2 regions of the Nitrogeniibacter aestuarii genome follow, and region 2 is predicted to be linked to the other one. Evidence: predicted binding sites of a transcription regulator. Region 2 holds the regulator's gene; the other holds the start of a gene.

Region 1 (10,906 bases), 110 kb from region 2:
GCGGCCGGTGTGGCAGCTGCCTGATTGCGCCATGCCCACTCAGTCAGACCACCCGGCAGCCGCGACGCCCGCAAACCCGGTCAGGGCACGCCTGACCGGCATTGAGCCCGGAGTCAGAGGCAAACGCATTGCGACGGCGCGATCTTCCTGCATGCACCATACTGACCACAAAGACCATGGCATGGAAGTCAAAACGTGACGCTGACCCCTTTCCATCTGGCCTTTCCGGTGGACGACCTGATGGCCGCGCGACAGTTCTACGGCGGCATACTCGGCTGCCCGGAAGGGCGCAGCGCCGAGCAGTGGATCGACTTCAACCTGTTCGGCCATCAGATTGTCGCGCACCTGTCGGACGCAGCCGGGCAAAGAAGCACCAACCCGGTTGACGGTGACGACGTGCCCGTGCCGCACTTTGGCGTGGTCCTCTCACTGGCGGATTTCAACGCCATGGCTGCGCGCCTCAAGGCGGCGGGCGTCAAATTCATCATTGAACCGCACACCCGCTTCGCTGGCCAGCCGGGCGAGCAATCCACCATGTTCTTTCTCGATCCAACGGGCAACGCACTTGAGTTCAAGGCCTTTGCCAGCCTGGATCAACTCTTCAAGAAATAACGGCAGCGGGCCGAAGCGCGCTGCCTTTGATTTGATGGAGGAAACTCAGGCGTGCGGATGGGGCTTGGCCGCTTCGGCAAGCGCCTCTTCGGCGGCCGGATCGATCTCCAGTTCATCTTCCGTGGTGCCGGCATCCGGGTTGTCGTAGACCGCGGTATCGAGCTGCCCTTCACCCTTGGCGACAATCGTGGTCACCACCGCATCACCGGTGATGTTCACCACCGTCCGGATCATGTCCATCAGACGATCAACGCCCAGAATCAGCGCAATCCCCTCCACCGGCAAGCCCACCTGGCCCAGCACCATGGTGAGCATCACCAGCCCCACACCCGGAACCCCGGCCGTACCGATCGAGGCCAGCACAGCCATGCCGATCACGGTCAGATAGCCCCCCAAGCCCAGATCGACGCCGTACACATTGGCCAGGAACACGGTCGCCACGCCCTGCATGATGGCCGTGCCGTCCATGTTGATGGTCGCACCGAACGGAATGCTGAATGACGCCACCGAATTGTTGACCCCGACCCGTTCGGTCACACATCGATAGGTCACCGGAATGGTGGCGTTCGAGCTGGCCGTCGAAAAGGCAAAGATCTGCGCCGGGCGGATCTTCTTCATGAAGGTGAGGGGGTTGAGCCCGCTGAAGGCCTTGAGCAGCAGCATCAGGGTCACGAACAGATGCAGGAACAAGGCACTCACGAGGGTCAGCACGTAGGCCAGCACCGGCACGAACAACTCGATGCCCTGCTCGGTAAAGGTCTTGGCGATCAGGCAGAACACGCCGTACGGCGCGGCCGCCATCACGATGCCCACCACCTTCATCATGAGCTCGTTCATGTATTCACAGGCTTCTGCAAACTTTTTGGACGACTCACCGAGCATCAGGGCGGCAATCCCGACCACGATCACGTAGAAAATGATCTGCAGCATTTCGCCGCTGGCCATGGCGGCGATCGGATTGGTGGGCACGATGGCGGCAAACACGCTCCACACGCTGGGCGCCTCCTTGCCACTCACGCTGCCAACGTCCACCCCTTCCATGTTGAAGCCCGAGCCCGGCGCAATCAGCACCGCGATCCCAATGGCCACCGCAATGGCGATCGCGGTTGTCATCAGATACAAAGCGAAGGCCTTGCCCCCGACCCGCCCAAGAATGCGGATGTCACCGATGCCCAGCACGCCGCAGATGAGCGAAAACACCACCAGCGGCACCACGAGCATCTTGAGCGCATTGACGAACATCTTGCCCACCATGCCGAACAGGCCGGCCACGATGTGCGTATTGATGAACGCAGAGTCGATTTGATTGAAGATCAGGCCCACCACGATCCCGGCACCCATGCCGATCATGATCTTGGTGGTCAGAGACATCTTTCCGGATTCACTCGCCGCCATGAATTTCCCCTTTTTCTGACCGATCCGACACGCCACCTGCCATGGCATGCCGACAAGAGAATCAATGACTTGGCCCTGTCCAGCCCGGAAGAACGACCCCCGTCGCCCGCAACGACCCGACCCTGCCATTGCCTACGCTACCTTGAAAGGTGACAGCCCCGTGACAACAGGGTTCCGCAATGCAGCACGTTTTCAGCATAGACGGAATCAGGCGCGGTGCTTCGCGGTCGAATCAAGCGGTGAATACCTGGATTTCACCAAGAGGCATGATCACCCCCTGCTCGAACCTGCAGAGGCTTCTAAAGCCACCGATCAGGCTGTGCACGGGAACGGCTCGCTCGATAAACCAGCGCGCTCAGCCCGCCTCCGGCAAGCGACAGCAAAAACCACGCTTCATCGCGACTGCCTGTGAGCAGAAACCACAGCATGCCGACCCCAAGGCCGAGCAAAGTGCCCACTGCGGTTGCAAAACCGAGCCCCTTTTTCCAGAGCCATGTCAGCCCAAGCCCGGCAACAAACATGAGGATCGAAGTAAACAGAAACGCGACAGGCAACCTCACCAGCGTCTGAAGGTGCCAACGAGTGTCAGGCGCCGTAAGGGTGACGTCGGGCATGAGATCAAGCAAGACCGGGGGTGTCAGCCACAGCGGTGCGGAAAGCCAGACAGCCTGCCCCTTCGCGTCATCCATTGTCGCGACGTGAGTCATCGCGGCAATACAGTGCGCGTAATACAGCACAACAAGAAGCAGCCCAAGTCGATTGCGCATGGCGCCCTCCGAAAAACCCGGTCGCGTTTTCACACAGACCGATGACCCGAAAGAACACTGTCACGCCGGGCAGAGCAGCATCTGCAGTGGCTTTTTCATGGACAGGCATCCGGATTGGGTTGATCAGGCCATCTGAGGTCGCAGCACGGATGGCCGGCTGACGGGCATGATTGCATTGACTTCAGGACCTTGTCATTTTTGTCGTACCGGCACTGACCACTCGCACTCACAAGACCGGCTTCCTGCGCCTTGCGGACACTGTCCGAGCATCAGCCCCGAACACCCCTGGAAATAATCACCACGTGCGTCGGCGCATCCATGTGCGTCCACCTGAACACCATGGAGCCGACCAAGATCATTCAACCCTTCACCGTGCACGTCGCCCATCAAAAGTGACTTGACTCTGCCTGAAAGCTGTAAATAATTACAGCAATGATTCATGCTTTTTCAGGCCCCCATGTCCACCGTTCAACCCCTGTCGCTCGATGCCCTGTTGACCCGTGCCGATCTGTGGCGCGGGCAGGATGCGGTACGGTCTCAAGGGCCGAGGGTGGCCAGCGGATTTGCACCGCTCGATGCCGCCTTGCCTGACAAAGGCTGGCCTTGCGGTTGTGTGAGCGAGATTCTCAGTTCGGGGCGCGGCCTTGGTGAAGTGAGTCTGGTGTTGCCGGCCTTGCGGGCGCTGGCGCCCGAAGCGGGGTGGATCGTGCTGGTGGCGCCCCCCGGGCGGGTGCATGCCCCGGCGTGGCTGGCGCGCGGGGTTGCCCTGTCGCGTCTGCTGGTGGTGCAAGCCAGCGGACAGGATGCCGCCTGGGCTTGCGAGCAGTTGCTGGGCAGCGGTGCCTTGGCCGCCTTGCTGGCCTGGTTGCCGGGCAGCCACCCGCGCCAGCTGCGGCGCCTGCAGGTGGCTGCCGGCAAGACCGAGAGTCTGTGCATGGTGTTTCGCCCCACCTCGGCCGCCCGCCACCCCTCCCCCGCCCCTTTGCGCATTGCCCTCAGTGGCAGCCCCCGAGGGTTGATGGTGGACATTCTCAAGCGTCGCGGGCCACCGCTGTCGGCTCCGCTCAATCTGGCCATCGAGCGCCCCCTGCCCTGGCAACGGCTGGCCCGGCGCCATGTCACGCCGACACCGGTGCAGACGCAACCGGTTCGCGTGGACGCGTGAGCTCACCCATGGAACCACTCTGGCTTGCCATCCACTTTCATCGCCTGCCGGTCGAGGTGCTGGCCCTGCCAGCCCCGGCTGCGGTCATTGCTCGTCAACGCATCGTGGTGGCCGACACCCTGGCCGCCCAGGGCGGTATCAAGGCCGACATGCGCCTGGCGGATGCGCTGGCCCTGGTGCCCGGTCTTCGCCCCCACGAACGTCAGCCCGAGCTCGAGGCCGACGCCCTGTCGGCCCTGGCTTGCTGGGCCGGCAACTTCACCCCCATGGTGAGTCTGGAGGGCACCGACACCTTGCTGCTGGAGATTGGTGGTTGCCTGCAGTATTTCGGCGGGACAGACATCATTCTGGGACTGGTACGCCAGGGCGCGATCGACCAGGGGCTGAGCGTGCGCCTGGGGCTGGCCCCCACACCGCGGGCAGCCCACTGGCTGAGCCGGGTCGACCACACCGATGGCTGCTGGGAGAGCCGCCTGGCCGAATTGCCGGTCGAGGCCTTGCCTTTGTCACAGGGCGCCCATGAGCGCCTGCACGCCCTGGGGCTGCACACCCTTGGCAAGCTCTATCCCCTGCCCTCGGCCACCCTGGGTCATCGCTTTGGCGCCGAATTGCCCGTGCTGCTCGGTCAGGCCCGCGGACAGCTGCCCGACCCGCGCAAGCCTTTCGACTTTCCCGAGCAATTCGCCCAACGGCTCGAATTGCCGGCCAAGGTGGAACATGCCGAACGCCTGCTCTTTGCCGCCCGCCGTCTGCTGCTGGCCCTGGCCGGCTGGCTGGAAGCACGGCAGGCCGGCATCAGCGAGTGCACGCTGATACTGGCGCATGAAGACCTGCCGCCCACCCGGTTGGTGCTCGGCTTTGCCACCCCAACCCGCAACGCCGAGCGCCTGCTGCGGGTCACCCGTGAGCAACTCGAGCGGCACCAGTTGGCCGCCCCTGCCATCGAGCTGTTTCTCGAGGCCAATGCCCCTCAGGCCCTGGCGGGCACCAATGGTCGCCTGTTTGGCCAACAGGACGACGGTGCCATTGCCCCGGTGGTGGAGCGCCTGCGCGCCCGGCTGGGAGACGATGCCGTCCATGGCATCCGCCCGCTGGCCGACCATCGCCCCGAGTGCGCCACGGCCCCCGTGCGCTGGCCCATCGAGCCCGACACCGGCGTGCCACAACGCGCCCGCCCCCTGTGGCTTGAAGAACCGCCCCGCCCCTTGCGCGAACGCGCCGGTCGTCCCACCCACTCGGGCGAGCCCCTAAGCCTGCTGAGCCGGGGTGAACGACTGGAAAGCGGCTGGTGGGACCAGGGCGAAGCCGCTGGCGACATGCGCCGCGACTACTTCGTGGCCAGCACCCCCGAAGGCGCCTGGCTATGGGTCTTCCGCGACCCGCAGGGCTGGTGGCTGCATGGGTATTTTGATTGAGGCCATGCCCACAGAAATCATCACCATGGAAAACATCAAACAGCGATGTCGATGGCGCCCGCCCGCCTGCGGGGCCGCCCCCACGGGGGGCCGCGAGTAAATGCGAGCCTGGGGGCAGTCACCTCCCCGCTACGCCGAACTGCACTGCCTCTCCAACTACAGCTTTCTGCGCGGTGCGTCTCACCCGGAGGAGCTGGTCGCGCAGGCGGTGAAGCTCGGTTATGCCGGGCTGGCAATCACCGATGAGTGCTCGCTGGCCGGTGCGGTGCGCGCCCATGAGGGGCTCAAGGAAGTCGCCAGCCATCTGGGTACAACTCCCGAGGCGCTCGACTTCACGCTCATCTACGGAGCCGAGTTCACCCTGAACTGCGGGCTCAAACTGGTGCTGCTGGCCTGTGATCGGGCCGGCTACGGCAATCTGTCGGCGCTCATCACGCTGGGGCGGCGGCGGGCACCCAAGGGGGAATACGTGCTGAGCCGTGGCGATCTGGAGCGCCTGGCGCCAGCGCCGGTCATGCCGGGCTGTCTGGCCCTGTGGGTGCCCCATGACGAAGCGACCGGGGCCGACGCCCGCTGGTTTGCCGAGCGTTTTGCCGGACGAGGCTGGGTGGCGGTGGAGCTGCTGGGCGGGCCGGATGATGGTGGCCAGCTCAGTCGCCTGACATCATTGGCTGGGTCGGTGAACCTGCCCTTGATGGCGGCCGGTGATGTACACATGCATGTACGCGGTCGCCGCCCCCTGCAGGACACCCTCACGGCCCTGCGCCATCGCTGCTCGGTCTTCGAGGCCGGGCACCGCCTCTTCCCCAACGGCGAGCGTCATCTGCGCCAGCCGCTGCGGCTGGCACGTCTGTATCCGTCCGCCCTGATTGCCGAGACCGGCCGCCTGATCGAACGCTGCCACTTTTCGCTCGACGAGTTGCGCTACGAGTACCCACAGGAGGTGGTCCCCCAGGGCGAGACACCCACCAGCTATCTGCGCCGGGAGACTGAAGCCGGGCTGCAGCGCCGCTATCCTGACGGCGTGCCCGGGACGGTGCGCGAAACGGCTGAAAAGGAACTGGCGCTGATTGCCGAACTCCAGTACGAACCCTTTTTCCTCACGGTCTATGACATCGTCTGTTTCGCGCGACGTGAAGGCATCCTCTGCCAGGGGCGCGGCTCGGCGGCCAACTCGGTGGTGTGCTTCGCGCTGGGCATCACCGAGGTGGACCCACAGCGCGCCGCCCTGCTCTTCGAGCGATTCATCTCGCGCGAGCGCAACGAGGCTCCGGACATCGATGTGGATTTCGAGCACGAACGGCGCGAGATCGTCATCCAGTACATCTACGGCAAATACGGCCGCGACCGGGCCGCGCTGGCAGCGACGGTGATCCGCTATCGCACGCGCGGCGCGGTGCGCGACGTGGGCCGGGCGCTGGGCTTCAGCCTGGAGCAGGTGGCCGCCCTGACCCGCTCCATGGCCTGGTGGGACAAGCGCGACCAGTTGCCCCAGCGGCTGCGCGAAGTGGGGCTGGACCCGGACAGCCCGCGGGTGAGCAAGTGGCTGGCGCTCACCGAGCAGATCATCGGCTTTCCACGCCATCTGTCGCAGCATGTGGGCGGTTTCATCATCTCCGAAGGGCCCATCGCCCGGCTGGTGCCGGTGGAAAACGCCGCCATGCCCGATCGCTCGGTCATCCAGTGGGACAAGGAAGACCTGGAATCCCTCGGCCTGCTCAAGGTGGACGTACTGGCGCTGGGCATGCTCTCGGTCATTCGTCGGGCACTGGTCATGGCCGGGGAAAGACGTGGGCATCCACTGGGCCTCAAGGACATCCCCGATGGCGACAGCGACACCTTCGACGCCCTGTGCGCGGCGGACTCCATCGGCGTGTTTCAGGTCGAATCGCGTGCGCAGATGGCCATGCTCCCCCGCCTCAAGCCCCGCCAGTTCTACGACCTGGTGGTGCAGGTGGCCATCGTGCGCCCGGGGCCGATCCAGGGCGACATGGTTCATCCGTATCTGACCCGCCGCAACGACCGCGCCGCCGCCGAGCGCGAACTGGCCCGCCTGCCGCCACCGGTGCGCACGGTCCTGGCGCGCACACTGGGCGTGTCGATTTTTCAGGAACAGGTGATGAAGCTGGCCGAAGTGGCGGCCGGCTTCACCCCCGGCGAGGCCGATGAACTGCGCCGCGCCATGGCCTCGTGGCGGCGCAAGGGCCACATGCAGGTGTTCAAGGACCGTCTGCGCGCCGGCATGGCCGAGCGTGGTTACGATGCCCACTTTGCCGAGGCCTTGTGCCGACAGATCGAAGGCTTTGGTGAATACGGTTTTCCCGAATCCCATGCCGCCAGTTTCGCCCTGCTTGCCTACGCCTCGGCCTGGCTCAAGTGCCACGAGCCCGAGGCCTTTCTGGCCGCACTGCTCAACAGCCAACCCATGGGCTTCTACCGGCCAGCCCAGCTGATTCAGGACGCACGGCGTCACGGCGTCCGGGTGCTGCCGGTGGATGTCATCCACAGCGGCTGGGAGAGCCATCTGCACTTTGACGGGCGCGAACGCCCGGCCGTGCGACTGGGCCTGCGGGAAATCCATGGTCTGGCGCAGGCTGCAGGCGAGCGCATCGAAACCGCCCGCCAACACGCGCCTTTTGCCAGTCTGAGCGATCTGGCCACGCGCGCCGATCTCAGCCGGTCGGAACTGGACCGCCTGGCCAGCGCCGATGCGCTCAAGTCGCTCAGCGGACACCGGCGCGAAGCCCTGTGGGCCACCAGCGGGCTGCATCGTCAGGGTGACCTGTTCGATATCGCGCCGCCACAGGAAACCGCTGTGCGCCTGCCGGCGCAATCCGAAAGCGAATCGCTGGTCAGTGACTACGCCACCCAGGGCTTCACCCTGGGCCGGCACCCACTCGCCCTGCTACGAGGACAACTGACTGAGCGCCGCTTTCTCAAGGCCAGTGACCTGCTGGTCACCAATCACGATGCGCTGGTGCGGGTGGCCGGCATCATCACCTGCCGCCAACGTCCGGGCACGGCCAGCGGTGTGGTGTTCGTGACCCTGGAAGACGAAACCGGCATGAGCAACGTGATCGTCTATGCCGGACTGGCCGAAAAGCAACGGCGCGAGCTGCTGGGAGCCCACTTCCTGGGGGTTTATGGTCAGCTCCAGCGCGAAGGTTCGGTGGTTCATGTGCTGGCCAAACGGCTGGTGGACCTGAGTGAATGGCTCAGTGAAATCAGCACCAGAAGTCGTGACTTTCATTAAAGTGGTAATTTCACTCAAGCTTGTTCGAGTCTTGCCGTAATCACCTCGATGGGCCAATATTTTTAATTTCTAATCGTTTGATTTGTAACAACTAATCGCCGTCTCGCAATCAAATGTAAAACGCGACATTTTTTACGAAACAAACGACCGTATGAAGTTAGGATTCGAATCGAACGCACGTCCCAAGCAGACGCGCACACGATGGCAGTCATGACTCCAGGCCCGACCCCATGAACCAGGCAAGTCCAAACCAAGCGACCGCAACCACGAGTGCATCACGCCCACTCCGGCTGGGGGCCTATGGACTCAGTGACGCTATTGTTCGTCATCTTGGTGTTCTGCTGCGTTTTCTCGAGCATCAGAACACCCACCCGTGGCAACTTGTCGATCAGCCACCGATGGATCTTGTCGTCACCACGCCAGAAGCGCGCCCTGACTTACCTGCTGCACTGAGCGAAAACGCCATTTCGATCGTCGAATACGGTCGCGAGGCTGACCACGCACGCTCGGCCTATGAACTGCCGCGCCACTTCCGCTCCAGCCACCTTGAAGATGTCTTGAGGGTAGTCGAAGCCGCTGTGGGCGAACGTCAGGTCAGCCCCGCGCAGGCACCGGTTGCGAAAAAGCCCCCGGCAATCGAAACGAGACCGAAAGTCGAGGTGGCTCCCATCGCCTCGTCCAGCCTCTTCAGACTGCTTCGGTGGCCCCCGGCGGCCATCGTGCGGCGCGATCCGGTCAGAACCCGGCTGGCATCCATGCTCACTCGCGCCCCGATCAGTGTCGAACAGATGGCGACTCGCAGCGGCCAGCCGGCACAGGTGTGCCTGGATTTCATCCACGCCCTGCAGTCCGTCGGACTCATCGAAACCACCCAGCAAGGACAGCTCGAACAACAGCCTGTCCCACGACAGCGAAAATCACTCGCCGCGGGCTTGATCAGCAGCCTGCGCCGACATCTCGGACTGGCTCGATAACAATGGCAGAGTACAAGATCCTCATTACCGGCACCGTGGGTGCCGGCAAGACAACCGCAATTTCCGCCGTCGCTGACGGCCCGGTGGTGGATACCGATGTCAGGAATTCGGACCCGAGCGTCAGCAAGGCAACCACGACAGTGGGGCTGGATTTCGGCGAGATGACGCTCGATAACGGTGATCGGATCCGCCTGTTCGGCACACCGGGTCAGGCTCGATTCGACTTTCTGTGGCGCTCACTGTCCGAGAACGCGATCGGCATCATCATTCTGAGCGACAACTCCCGGCCCGATCCACTGGCCGATGTCGCCGCCTATCTGGATGCGTTCGCCGACCAACTCAAGAGCGTGCCGTGCACCATCGGTGTCGGCCGGATGGACACCCATCCCCACCCGTCGCTGGACGACTACGTCGAACTGGCCACCGCGCGTGGCGCCATTCTGCCCACACTCGACGTCGATGTTCGCAAACGCGACGACGTCGCCCTGCTGATCGATACCTTGCTGGCCCAGGTCAGCACCGAAGCCTGAGTTCAACTTCATGAGCCCCTCCCCCATATCCAACGATGTTCGCCAACAGGTCTTGCGCGTCATCGACGAGACCTTTGCGACAACCAAAGGTATTCGCGCCGTCGTGGCCGCTACCGCCGATGGTTTCGACGTGGCATGCATCGCCCCGGGTGGCGCCAATGCAACCCGGGTTGCAGCCACCGCCAGTTCGATTGCAGCCATCGGCCAGGCGGTCGGGCGCGAGACCGGGCTCGGCGCAAACCGCTCGGTCACCCTCGACTGTGCCGACGGCTATGTCGTCGTGGCATCGACCCAACATGCCGGATTCGATCTGGTGATCAGCGTGGTCACCACCCGGGACGCCCTTCTGGGCCAGATCAACTATCTCATCACGCAGATGAGTCAGAAATTGCTGGGCTGATCTTCGCATGGACAAGAAACTCAACCGCATTCTCACCGACATCGATGCAATGAACGGCGTCGAAGGCTCGGCGATCGTCGATTTTCGCAGTGGCATGGTGATCTATACCTCGCCCGGTTTCGACGACGAGGCCACACCCCTGGCCGAAGCCACAAGCGACTACTGGCGCCTTTACGAGCGTCAGTCGGGGGCGTTCAACGCACTCGGCCCTTTGAAGATCTCGATCATGATCCACGAGAAGAAACGCCTGACCATGCTGCCCTGTGGCGAGGGGCTGATGTGTCTGGTGCAGACAGCCAAGGTCGACGATATCGACTGGCTCGAACTGCAACGCAAGGTCCTGTGCTTGCATAACACCTTTCTTAATGGCCCCAGCGGTGGCTGACCGGCCGATT
Region 2 (10,906 bases):
AGATCGGCGGCAATATATCGACCAATGCTGGCGGTGTTCACGTGCTGCGTTATGGCAACACGCGTCAGTTGGTCCTCGGGCTCGAAGTGGTGCTGGCAGACGGTCGTGTTTGGGATGGTTTGCGCCGACTTCACAAGGACAATACGGGCTACGATCTCAAGCACCTGTTTATTGGTGCAGAAGGTACGCTTGGCATCGTGACGGCTGCCGTGCTCAAGATGGTTCCACGGCCGGCCGTTCGTGCGGTCGCCTGGGCCCAGATGCCTTCGCCGGACGCTGCGCTTTCATTGCTCGATGCACTGCGCCGGCGCTTTGGAGAACGGATTTCCGCCTTTGAGTTGATTGGTGGTGCTGCGCTCGATGTGGTTCTGCGCCACATACCCGGTGCACGGGCGCCCCTCGAATCAAGAACCGAATGGTCTGTCCTGCTTGAGGTTGCCGACGTTGATCCGGATGCGCCGCTTGCTGAGAGGCTCGAAGATGTGCTTATGAGCGCGTATGACCAGGGTCTCATGACAGACATGATCGTCGCGGCGAGCGGGGCGCAGGAGGCGGCCCTATGGGGACTGAGAGAAAACATATCAGAAGCACAACGAATTGAAGGCTTCAGCATCAAGCATGATATTTCGGTGCCCGTGAGCCGCATTCCGGAGTTTCTTGCGCGTGCTGAATCTGCGGTGGCTGCCGCTGCTGAAGGTGTGCGCATTGTGGCATTTGGCCACATGGGCGATGGCAATCTCCATTACAACCTCTCTTGTGTCGATCCTGACGATAACCGACGCCTCATTGAGGCGACGCCTGCCCTGAACCGTGCGGTGCATGATGTGGTGTACGCCTGTGATGGTTCAATTTCGGCAGAGCATGGTCTGGGACAACTGAAGGTTGAAGAGATCAAGCGATACAAGAGCCCGCTCGAACTGGAAATGCTTTCCAAAATCAAGGATCTTCTAGACCCCCATGGTCTGCTCAATCCGGGCAAGGTGGTCGCCGGTCAACGGCATACATCCCGGATGTGACGATTGCGTTGCACAAAACGCTTTACAGGGGCGGCAAGGCTTTCTATAATGCGCGCTCTTTCGGGGGTATAGCTCAGCTGGGAGAGCGCTTGCATGGCATGCAAGAGGTCAGCGGTTCGATCCCGCTTACCTCCACCAAAGAAAGGTCCCTATCGTCTAGAGGCCTAGGACACCGCCCTTTCACGGCGGCAACCGGGGTTCGAATCCCCGTAGGGACGCCAGATGTTTTGATGGCTGCCGGAGACGATCGGCAGCCATTTGTTTGGCCGGGTTGGCACCGGCCTTGCACCGATTGGTGCGGAGTGGTAGTTCAGTTGGTTAGAATACCGGCCTGTCACGCCGGGGGTCGCGGGTTCGAGTCCCGTCCACTCCGCCAGTAGTTTTGCCTCCGCCGAGCTTGGTCGGCGGGCCGATCGAGACGAGTTGGAAATTATTTTCTGGCTGTCTTGTAAAGCGAAAATTGTTTGCTATAATGCGCGCTCTTTCGGGGGTATAGCTCAGCTGGGAGAGCGCTTGCATGGCATGCAAGAGGTCAGCGGTTCGATCCCGCTTACCTCCACCAAGGAAAGGTCCCTATCGTCTAGAGGCCTAGGACACCGCCCTTTCACGGCGGCAACCGGGGTTCGAATCCCCGTAGGGACGCCAGACGCGTTGATGGCTGCCGGAGACGATCGGCAGCCATTCATTTGGCCAGTTGGCGCTGGTCACGCACCGAAAGGTGTGGAGTGGTAGTTCAGTTGGTTAGAATACCGGCCTGTCACGCCGGGGGTCGCGGGTTCGAGTCCCGTCCACTCCGCCAAAATCAAAACGGGAGCTCAATGAGCTCCCGTTTTTTCGTTCGTACTTTCTCGGCCACACTTCGAATACTCGGGGCGTGACTTTGCGCCCGGTTCGGAAGAACGATTGTCGGACGTGTCACCTTGCACCGCCCGACACATCCGCGGCTCGCCTTGTTGGCCCGTGGTTGAGCCTGCTCCTGGTACGGGCTGGGCGCAGTCAGCGCTCAGTCAGAAAATGCCTTCATTGCGTATGAGTCCGACGGCCAGTCCCTCAATGTGAAATTCCTGCGCCTCTGGATTGACCTGAATCGGTGAAAAGTCCGGGTTTTCGGCAATCAACTCGACGCGGTCGCCGGTGCGCTTGTACCGCTTCACGGTGACCTCATCGTCGATACGCACAACCACGATCTGGCCGTTACGAGCCTCGCTGGTGCGATGGACGGCAAGCAGGTCACCATCCAGAATGCCGATATCGCGCATGCTCAAGCCGCGAACCCTGAGCAGGTAGTCTGCCCGCGGGAAAAACAGATCCGGATTGATCGGATGGTGTTTCTCGATGTGTTCCTGGGCAAGTAGAGGGCTGCCGGCTGCGACGCGACCGATCAGTGGCAGGCCGGACGCCTCGGTGAGGCGAATGCCGCGCGCACGGCCGTTTTCGACCGTAATCACGCCTTTATTTGCCAGTGCCCGCAAGTGCGTCTCAGCGGCGTTGGGTGATCGGAACCCGAATGCTGTGCAGATTTCTGCCCGCGTGGGAGGCCTGCCTTCTTCTTGCTGGGTCAGGCGAATGAAATCCAGAATTTCCTGCTGGCGGGATGTGAGTTTTTCAGTCATTCGGGCTCGCTCCGTGTATATCTGTATTTTTGTACATATTCCTGTTGCGCGCAAGCGGACGGCATTTTCACGCCTCAGGCAGGGTTCTTGTGCACCTGTCACCGGATTGAAAGAACGTTTTGGCAAGTTTTTCGTCTCATCGCTTGAGGTCAGAACTTCATTGGTCTATTCGTTCAGTAATGCCGTCTGGACGGGCCATTTCGGACATTGATGAAAGGAGCGAAAATGTTGTTGCCGAAAGACTCTGCTGGAAGTACAGTTCGCGCCGCATCCCAACTCGTTTCGTTTGCTCTTGAGGGTGAGCCCATGCTGCGCAGCGGAGATACCGCACCCCTGTTTACGTTGCCCGACGGCGACATGGAAGATTTCGACATGCAAACGGTTCGCGGAAACCGCCATGTCGTGCTGTTTTTCTATCCGCGTGACAATGCCCCGACCTGCACTCGACAGGCCGAGGAGTTCAGCGATCACGAATATGAATTCAACAAGCTCGATTGCATCGTCCTGGGTATCAGCCCGGACGACTGCATGACCCACGCGGAGTTTGCCGCTGAGCACGGACTGTCAATTCGATTGCTGGCCGATATCGAGGCTGAAGTGTGCAGCCTGTATGGTGTCTGGCGTGAAAAAGAGGTCGATGGCGTCAAGCGCAAGGGTGTGTTACGTTCGACATTCATCATCGACAAGGACGGGCAGATCCGTCACGCGCTCTACGACGTGACGCCCAAGGGGCATGTTGCTGAAGTGCTTGCCCTTGTCAGGGAAATGGAACCGGAAAAAGCCAATGCAAATCGCAAAAAACACCGTCGTAACGCTTAAGTACTCCGTCAAGGATCCGGATGGGAACGTGGTCGATGACGGCCATCACCCGCTGGTCTATCTGCACGGTGGTTACGATGGCATCTTCTCGGCGATCGAAGAGGCGCTGCATGGCAAGAACAAGGGTGAGAACCTGACCCTGAAGCTGCAGCCTGAAGATGCTTTCGGCGACTACGACGAAAACATGGTTCTGATCGAAGACCGCACCTTGTTTCCCGAGAACATCGAAGTCGGCATGAGCTTCGAGCGTGTCACCGAAGATGGTGAGGACGAAATCCTGTACCGGATTACCGACATCGCCGATGGAAAAGTCGTTGTGGATGGCAACCATCCGCTGGCAGGCGTGGCGCTAATCTTTGATCTGACCATCGACGATGTGCGCGATGCCACTGCCGAAGAGCTCTCTCATGGTCACGTGCATGGCCCCGGTGGTCACCATCACTGAGATTTCATCTTCCGTATCGAAGCGGGCCGCGTCAGCGGCCCGTTTTGTTTTAAGCTCACAGACATGAACAACCACCATCCGATCTCATGCCATCGTCGCAAACGCATGCGCTGACCGTTCGCAATCTCACGGTCGATATCTCGGCTGAACGACCGATTCGCCCTGTCGACGATGTGAGCTTCGATGTGCGCGCCGGCGAAACCATGGCCTTGCTGGGTGAGTCCGGATGCGGAAAGTCGATGACAGCGCTCGCCTTAATGCGGCTATTGCCTGCGAGTGGACGCATCTGCGGCGGGTCGTCGATCGCACTGGGCTCCCTGGACGTGCTGTCCCAGTCGGAAGCCCGAATGCGCGCGGTGCGCGGTGGTCGTATGGGCATGATCTTTCAGGAGCCTGCAACCAGTCTGAATCCGGTGATGACGGTTTTCTCGCAGATTGCCGAGGTCCTCTCGCGCCATCGCGGTCTGACCGGCCGCGCGGCTCGCCAGGAGGCGTCACGTTTGCTGGCTGCCGTCGGCATTCCGGATGCCGATGCCCGACTGGACGATTATCCGTTCCAGTTCTCCGGTGGCATGAAACAACGGGTGATGATTGCGATGGCGCTGGCCGGCGAGCCGGACGTGTTGATCGCCGACGAGCCCACGACTGCGCTTGATGTGACCTTGCAGGCGCAGGTCCTCGATTTGCTGGTCGCACTTCAGCGCGATCGGGGCATGTCGATGCTGCTGATTACGCACGATCTCGGCGTGGTGGCGCGCATGGCGCATGAGGTGGGGGTCATGTATGCGGGGGAGCTCGTCGAGACCGGGCGGCGCGACGCATTTTTTGACGCGCCGCTCCATCCGTATTCCAAGAAGCTGTTCGCGGCAGTTCCCGATGCTTCGCGCCGGGGCCAGGCACTGGAGACGCTACCCGGGATCGTTCCGACGCTGGATCGTTCCTTCTCAGGGTGCCGGTTCGCTGATCGCTGTCCGTCGCGCATGGCTCATTGCGACACTCAGCTGCCGCAGTGGCATCAGGTAGAAGCGCGTCGTGTGCGGTGCCACCTCTATGCAGAGGGTGCGCCTCGGGGTGAGCCAACGGCGAATGTTCAAACCGTTCTGCCGACGGAACCGTCGAGAGAAACAGGGCAGAGAGCCGAGTTGGTCGTTGAGGGGCTCAAGGTCCATTTTCCGGTCCGGAAGGGCGTGCTCAAGCGAGTGGTCGGCCATGTCAGAGCGGTTGACGGCGTTTCTCTCACGCTCAAGGCGGCGCGTACGCTGGCGCTGGTGGGAGAGTCTGGCTGCGGAAAGACGACCGCGGGCAAGGCTTTGATGCAACTCATACGACCCACGGGTGGCTCGGTCCGCCTCGATGGAGAAGAGCAAGTGCATCGCCGTGGCGCGGCCTTGCGACCGTTGCGCCGTCAGGTGCAGATGGTTTTTCAGGACCCGTTCGCTTCTTTGAACCCTCGCATGCGCGTCGGCGACATCATTGCCGAAGGCATGAGCGCCCTGGGTATCAAGCAAACGCCTGCCGAGCGACGCGATTACTTTGATACGCTATTGCAGCGGGTCGGGTTGTCGCCGCAGATGCGTGAGCGTTTTCCCCATGCCTTTTCGGGCGGTCAACGGCAGCGTATCGCGTTGGCTCGGGCGCTGTCCGTGTCGCCGGCAGTCATCGTCTGTGACGAGCCGACCAGTGCGCTCGACGTTTCCGTGCAAGCGCAGATTCTCAATCTCATGCGTGAGTTGCAACAGGCTCAAGGCATCGCCTATCTGTTCATTACGCACAACATCGCGGTGGTTGATTTTCTGGCTCATGACGTCGCGGTGATGTACCTGGGGCGAATCGTCGAGTACGGGAGTACCGAGCAGGTTCTGCGAAATGCACAGCATCCCTACACTCGCATGCTGCTCGACGCGGTGTTGACGACCGATGCTGCGGGGCCCGAGACCATTGGCAATCCGGTGGCTCGGGTTGTGGAACTGCCGTCGCCGATCCACCCGCCATCCGGGTGCCATTTTCATCCGCGCTGCAGCATGGCGGACGAGTTGTGTCGGCAGACCTATCCGGACGAGACGCCATTACCCGAAGGCGGCTATGTGCGCTGCCATCGCGTCCGGGAGCAGCTCGACGGCGCCTAGTCAGCGCCGTTTTTTGCCCTTGCCGGCATTGCGGATGTCTTCTTCGGTGGGCATGTCCGGGATCAGCTCGCTCAGCGGCAGGACTTCGCTTACGTCGGCCCCGGCGGGCACCAGCAGCGTCATGCCCGGCTTCGCCTTTCGGCTTGAATCCAGTCCGTTGATCTGCAACAGCTGGGTGAGCGTCAGGCCGAAGCGTTTGGCGATTACCTGAAGCGAGTCTTTCCGCTGAAGCTGATAGGTCTTCCACCGCGGCTGTGCTTCGTCCAGCCGGGCTTTGAAGACCTCGACCTTGTCTGCGGGCAGAATCAACTGGTGTTTGCCTTCGGGGATGACCGGTTTCCGGTAGGCGGGGTTGAGTGCGACCAGTTCGTCCAGCGGCGTTTCAGTCAGGCGGGCAACCAGTGCCAGATCGACCCCGGGAGGCGTGTCGATCATGTCGAAGTAGATCCGGTTCGGTACGTGCGGTAGCTCGATGCCGAACAGCTCGGGACGGGCAATGATGTTCTTCAGCGCCTGGAGCTTTGGAATGTAGTCTCGGGTTTCCTTGCGCAGATCGAGGCTGAGGTAGTCGGTCGGCAATCCTTTGGCTTCGTTCGCTTTGCGCGCCCTGAGCACTGTGCCTTCGCCGGCGTTGTAGGAGGCGAGCGCGAGGTGCCAGTCGCCGTGCATGTCGTAGATCCGCTCCAGGTAATCCAGAGCGGCATCGGTCGAGGCAATGATGTCGCGGCGCTCGTCGATCCATTCGTTCTGACGCAGATTGAAATAGCGTCCGGTCGATGGAATGAATTGCCAGAGCCCGGCCGCTCGCGATGACGAGTAGGCCATGGGATCGAAGCCGCTTTCGACCAGTGGCAGGAGCGCAATTTCGGTGGGCAGGCCGCGTGCTTCGAGCTCGTCGACGATGTGATACAGGTAGCGATAACTGCGATGAAAGAGGCGCGACAAGGCCGCGGGATGTGCAAGGTACTGAATCTGTCGGTTGGTGACTTCGTCAGCGACCAGGTCGGGCATGCCGAAGCCGCGGCGGATACGATCCCAGAGATCTGCAGCCTTGTGGGTCAGATCCACGGTGACCACCGAATCGTCGGGCGGCTCCATTTGGACCACACGGGGAGAGCTCATGCTCAGTCCCTGACCACCCGACTGTGCCCAGGCGGGAGTCGGAATATGACTCACGATATAGGTGAGGCCGATCAACAGGAAATGACGAACTCTTATGCTTGGCATCTGGCGGGCGATTCTAGGTGGGTCGCTCAGTTGGGTCAAACGCGCGGATTGGTTGGTAATTAGACGCCTATTTCCACCGACATGGTTTCGGATCGGTGCAATAATGGCGCCAATTCGAGAACAACGCCCCGGCCGATGAAAGTTCTACTGATCGAAGACACGATGACAAGCGCCACGGTGGTGCTACACCAACTCGATAAACTCGGGCTGGAGACGCGTCATGTGACCGACGGTGAGGCGGGTCTCAAAGAGTTCAAGAGCTGGAAGCCGGACATGATCCTGCTGGACGTGATCATGCCGGGGCTCGACGGCTTTGCCGTGGCGCGTCGCATTCGTCAGCTTGAACGGGACGGTGAATGGACGCCCATCATCTTTCTGACCGCCAAGACCGGTGACAAGGATCTCGAGCACGGTATCGAGGTGGGCGGCGACGATTACCTGATCAAACCGGTCTCCGAAGTCGTGCTGGCAGCCAAGGTGCGGGCCATGCAGCGACTGGCCCAGATGCGGTATTCACTGGTGGTGCTCACGCGTCGTCTCGACGAAGCCAATCGGGAGCTCACGCGGCTGACCTCGGTTGACGGTCTGACGGGCATTGCCAATCGCCGCAGTTTCGATGAGACCACCAAGCGCGAGTGGCAGCGTGCGCGCCGCAATCGGCTGCCCTTGTCCGTCATGATGATCGATGTGGACTGCTTCAAGCAGTACAACGACGGTTATGGTCATCAGGCCGGTGATGAATGTCTCATCACGGTGGCCAAGGCGCTTGAGGAGCAGATCAAGCGCCCAGGCGATCTGGTGGCGCGGTTTGGCGGTGAGGAGTTTGTCGTTGTGCTGCCGGAGACCAACGCGGTTGGTGCTTTCCGTGTCGCGGAAGCCATGCGTGCCGGCATCGAGTCGTTAGCGCTCCCTCATGCCTATTCGAATGGTCATGAGGTGCTGACCGTCAGCGTGGGTGTGGCGACGGCTTACCCCGGGCCAGAAGACGATGAGTTGAGCGAAGGCTGGCTGCTCGATTGCGCCGACCAGGCCCTGTATGAAGCGAAGAAGGGTGGTCGCAACCGGATCAGCGTGGCGCAGCTCAAACCGGCCGCGCAGTTTGCAATCAAGAGCGCCGATCGCTGAAACGGGGCGGGTGCCCGAGGGTTATCAAACCTCTGCCGGCGCTCAACGGTCGTTCAGAAATTGTTTTTCCATTCCCTCAGCGCGGCAAAGGCATGAGCCGGATCTTTCGGCACGTGGCCGACATAGCCGCTGAGGCCTTCGATCAGGCTCGGCTCCTGGACGCGCAGGAACGGATTGATCTTGCGCTCAAGGCCGATTGTTGTCGGCAGGGTCGGTTTGCCTTCCGCTCTGAGCCGCTGGCACCGGGCAAGCCATTCGTCCCTGTCCGGGTTATCCGGTTCGGCCGCTTGCGAAAAGGCGAGATTGGCCAGGGTGTATTCATGGGTGCAGAACACTCGCGTCGACGGCGGCAGCTGTGCCAGTTTGGTGAGCGAGTCGCGCATCTGGGCGGGAGACCCTTCGAATAGGCGCCCGCAGCCGGCACTGAAAAGCGTGTCGCCACAGAACACCAGATCCGGCCCGACGTACGCCACGTGACCGAGCGTATGTCCGGGCATGTCGAGTACCCTGAATGTGACCTCCATGTGAGGTATCCGGATTTCATCACCTTCATGAACCGGTTGCGTGACGCCGGTGATCATTTCGGTGCTTGGGCCGAACACCGGGCACTGTTGTGCGAACGCCGGCAATCCACCGGTGTGGTCCATGTGATGATGGGTGATGAGAATTGCGCGGAGCGTCAGATCGTTTTGCACGATAAAATCCTGCACGGGCTTCGCGTCGCCCGGATCGACCATGAGCGCGTTGCGTCCATCGTGCATCAACCAGATATAGTTGTCGTTGAAAGCCGGGATCGGAACTATCTGCATCATCATGTCTCCTCAAAAACGTCCACTGACACCTGCCGAGCAAGTCCAGGACCTCGACCGATGGCTCGAATCGCCTGTCGGCCAGTACGTCATGGGCTGGGAGGCCGCGTGTTTTGACGACATGGTATCCGATATGTTCGGTTACCACGCCGTGCAGGTGGGCATGACCCAATTCGATTTTCTGCGCAACAATCGCATCCCGGCCCATCACATGTGTGCGGCGCCCGGGCACGGTGCGGCCAAGGAAGGCGACGTTTTTGCCTTGCCCGAAGCACTTCCTTTCGAGTCCGGCAGTGTGGATCTGGTTCTGTTGCCGCATGTGCTCGGTTTTTCGGCCAATCCGCATCAGGTGTTGCGTGAGGTCGAGCGAATACTGGTGCCTGAAGGGCAGCTGATCATCTCTGGTTTCAATCCGGCGAGCCTGTGGGGCTTGCGCCGACTCACCAAACGTCAGCGCATTCACTTTCCATGGCGCGGGCATTACCTGTCGGTGGGGCGGCTCAAGGATTGGCTCGAGTTGTTGAGCTTCGACGCACGAAGTGGACGTTTTGGCGTCTATGCGCCGCCCATGGCGCAGGCCAAGTGGATTGAACGATTCCGCTTCATGGACAAGGCCGGGCAACGATGGTGGCCGGTATGTGGCGGTGTTTACATGATGCACGCCATCAAGCGCGTGCATGGAATGCGACTCATACAGCCCAAGTGGCGAACGAAGAAGGCGGCCGTCAAGGCGCTTGCGCCCGTGACCCAGCGAGGGCGCCGGGTCGTCAATGGTTACAGGAACATGAATGACTGAACTGGTCGAAATATTTACCGATGGTGCGTGCAGCGGCAATCCCGGTCCGGGGGGCTGGGGGGCGATCCTGCGTTCGGGCGAACATGAAAAGACCTTGTACGGTGGCGAGCCCGATACCACCAACAACCGCATGGAACTGCTCGCGGTCATCCGCGCGCTCGAGACGCTCAAACGACCGGTAAAGGCACGTGTCCATACCGACAGCCAGTACGTGCAAAAAGGGATTTCCGAGTGGATTCACGGCTGGAAGAAAAAGGGCTGGATGACGGCGGCCAGAAAACCGGTGAAGAATGCCGATCTGTGGAAAGCACTGGATGAGGCTCAGGCGGCTCACGAAGTGGAGTGGGTCTGGGTCAAGGGCCACGCCGGACATGTGGAAAACGAGCGCGCCGACGCGCTGGCGCGTCAGGGCGTCGATGACATTCGCGCAAAGTCGCGCGCCTGAAAAGGATTGGACAGGCTGCAATGAGACAAATCGTACTGGATACGGAAACGACGGGGCTGGAGTGGCGCAATGGTGATCGCGTCATCGAGATCGGCTGTGTGGAGCTGGTCGATCGCAAGCTGACCGGGCGCCACTATCACGTCTACATCAACCCGGATCGCGAAATCGACATTGGCGCGATCGAGGTGCATGGCATCACCAACGAATTTCTCGCAGACAAACCGCGCTTCAAGGATGTCGTGGCGGAGTTTGAGGATTTCGTTCGCGATGGCGAGTTGGTGATCCACAACGCGGCCTTTGACGTGGGTTTTCTTGATAACGAGCTTGGGCTGCTCAATCGCGATCGACTGAACGTCATTTGTGGCGGGGTGATCGATACGCTCAAGATGGCCAAGGAGATGAACCCGGGTAAAAAGGCCACCCTCGACGCCTTGTGCGATCGCTACGAAATCGACAATGCGCGGCGTACGCTACACGGCGCTTTG

What was found. The regulator LexA, encoded in region 2, represses DNA repair genes until DNA is damaged. The targets are predictions, from matches to a motif close to ACTGTATNTANATACAGT.
Region 1: imuA (translesion DNA synthesis-associated protein ImuA) is a predicted target of LexA. The motif match lies at 3,188-3,205, and genes of this name have one in related genera.

What each region holds. Positions count from the first base shown of each region.
Region 1 is NZ_CP071321.1:2,428,079-2,438,984, forward strand. It holds gene J0W34_RS11100 (TRAP transporter permease) at 1-24, shown strand, start outside; gene J0W34_RS11105 (VOC family protein) at 196-612, shown strand; gene J0W34_RS11110 (dicarboxylate/amino acid:cation symporter) at 658-1,983, opposite strand; gene J0W34_RS11115 (hypothetical protein) at 2,307-2,774, opposite strand; gene imuA (translesion DNA synthesis-associated protein ImuA) at 3,214-3,939, shown strand; gene J0W34_RS11125 (Y-family DNA polymerase) at 3,948-5,354, shown strand; gene J0W34_RS11130 (error-prone DNA polymerase) at 5,455-8,607, shown strand; gene J0W34_RS11135 (hypothetical protein) at 8,838-9,581, shown strand; gene J0W34_RS11140 (GTP-binding protein) at 9,584-10,111, shown strand; gene J0W34_RS11145 (roadblock/LC7 domain-containing protein) at 10,122-10,511, shown strand; gene J0W34_RS11150 (roadblock/LC7 domain-containing protein) at 10,519-10,896, shown strand.
Region 2 is NZ_CP071321.1:2,539,809-2,550,714, reverse strand. It holds gene J0W34_RS11725 (FAD-binding oxidoreductase) at 1-1,016, shown strand, start outside; tRNA gene J0W34_RS11720 (tRNA-Ala) at 1,079-1,154, shown strand; tRNA gene J0W34_RS11715 (tRNA-Glu) at 1,162-1,237, shown strand; tRNA gene J0W34_RS11710 (tRNA-Asp) at 1,316-1,392, shown strand; tRNA gene J0W34_RS11705 (tRNA-Ala) at 1,503-1,578, shown strand; tRNA gene J0W34_RS11700 (tRNA-Glu) at 1,586-1,661, shown strand; tRNA gene J0W34_RS11695 (tRNA-Asp) at 1,739-1,815, shown strand; gene lexA (transcriptional repressor LexA) at 2,024-2,629, opposite strand; gene J0W34_RS11685 (peroxiredoxin) at 2,936-3,448, shown strand; gene J0W34_RS11680 (FKBP-type peptidyl-prolyl cis-trans isomerase) at 3,414-3,893, shown strand; gene J0W34_RS11675 (ABC transporter ATP-binding protein) at 3,980-6,019, shown strand; gene J0W34_RS11670 (transglycosylase SLT domain-containing protein) at 6,020-7,141, opposite strand; gene J0W34_RS11665 (GGDEF domain-containing response regulator) at 7,382-8,371, shown strand; gene gloB (hydroxyacylglutathione hydrolase) at 8,425-9,180, opposite strand; gene J0W34_RS11655 (class I SAM-dependent methyltransferase) at 9,185-9,976, shown strand; gene rnhA (ribonuclease HI) at 9,969-10,421, shown strand; gene dnaQ (DNA polymerase III subunit epsilon) at 10,442-10,906, shown strand, end outside.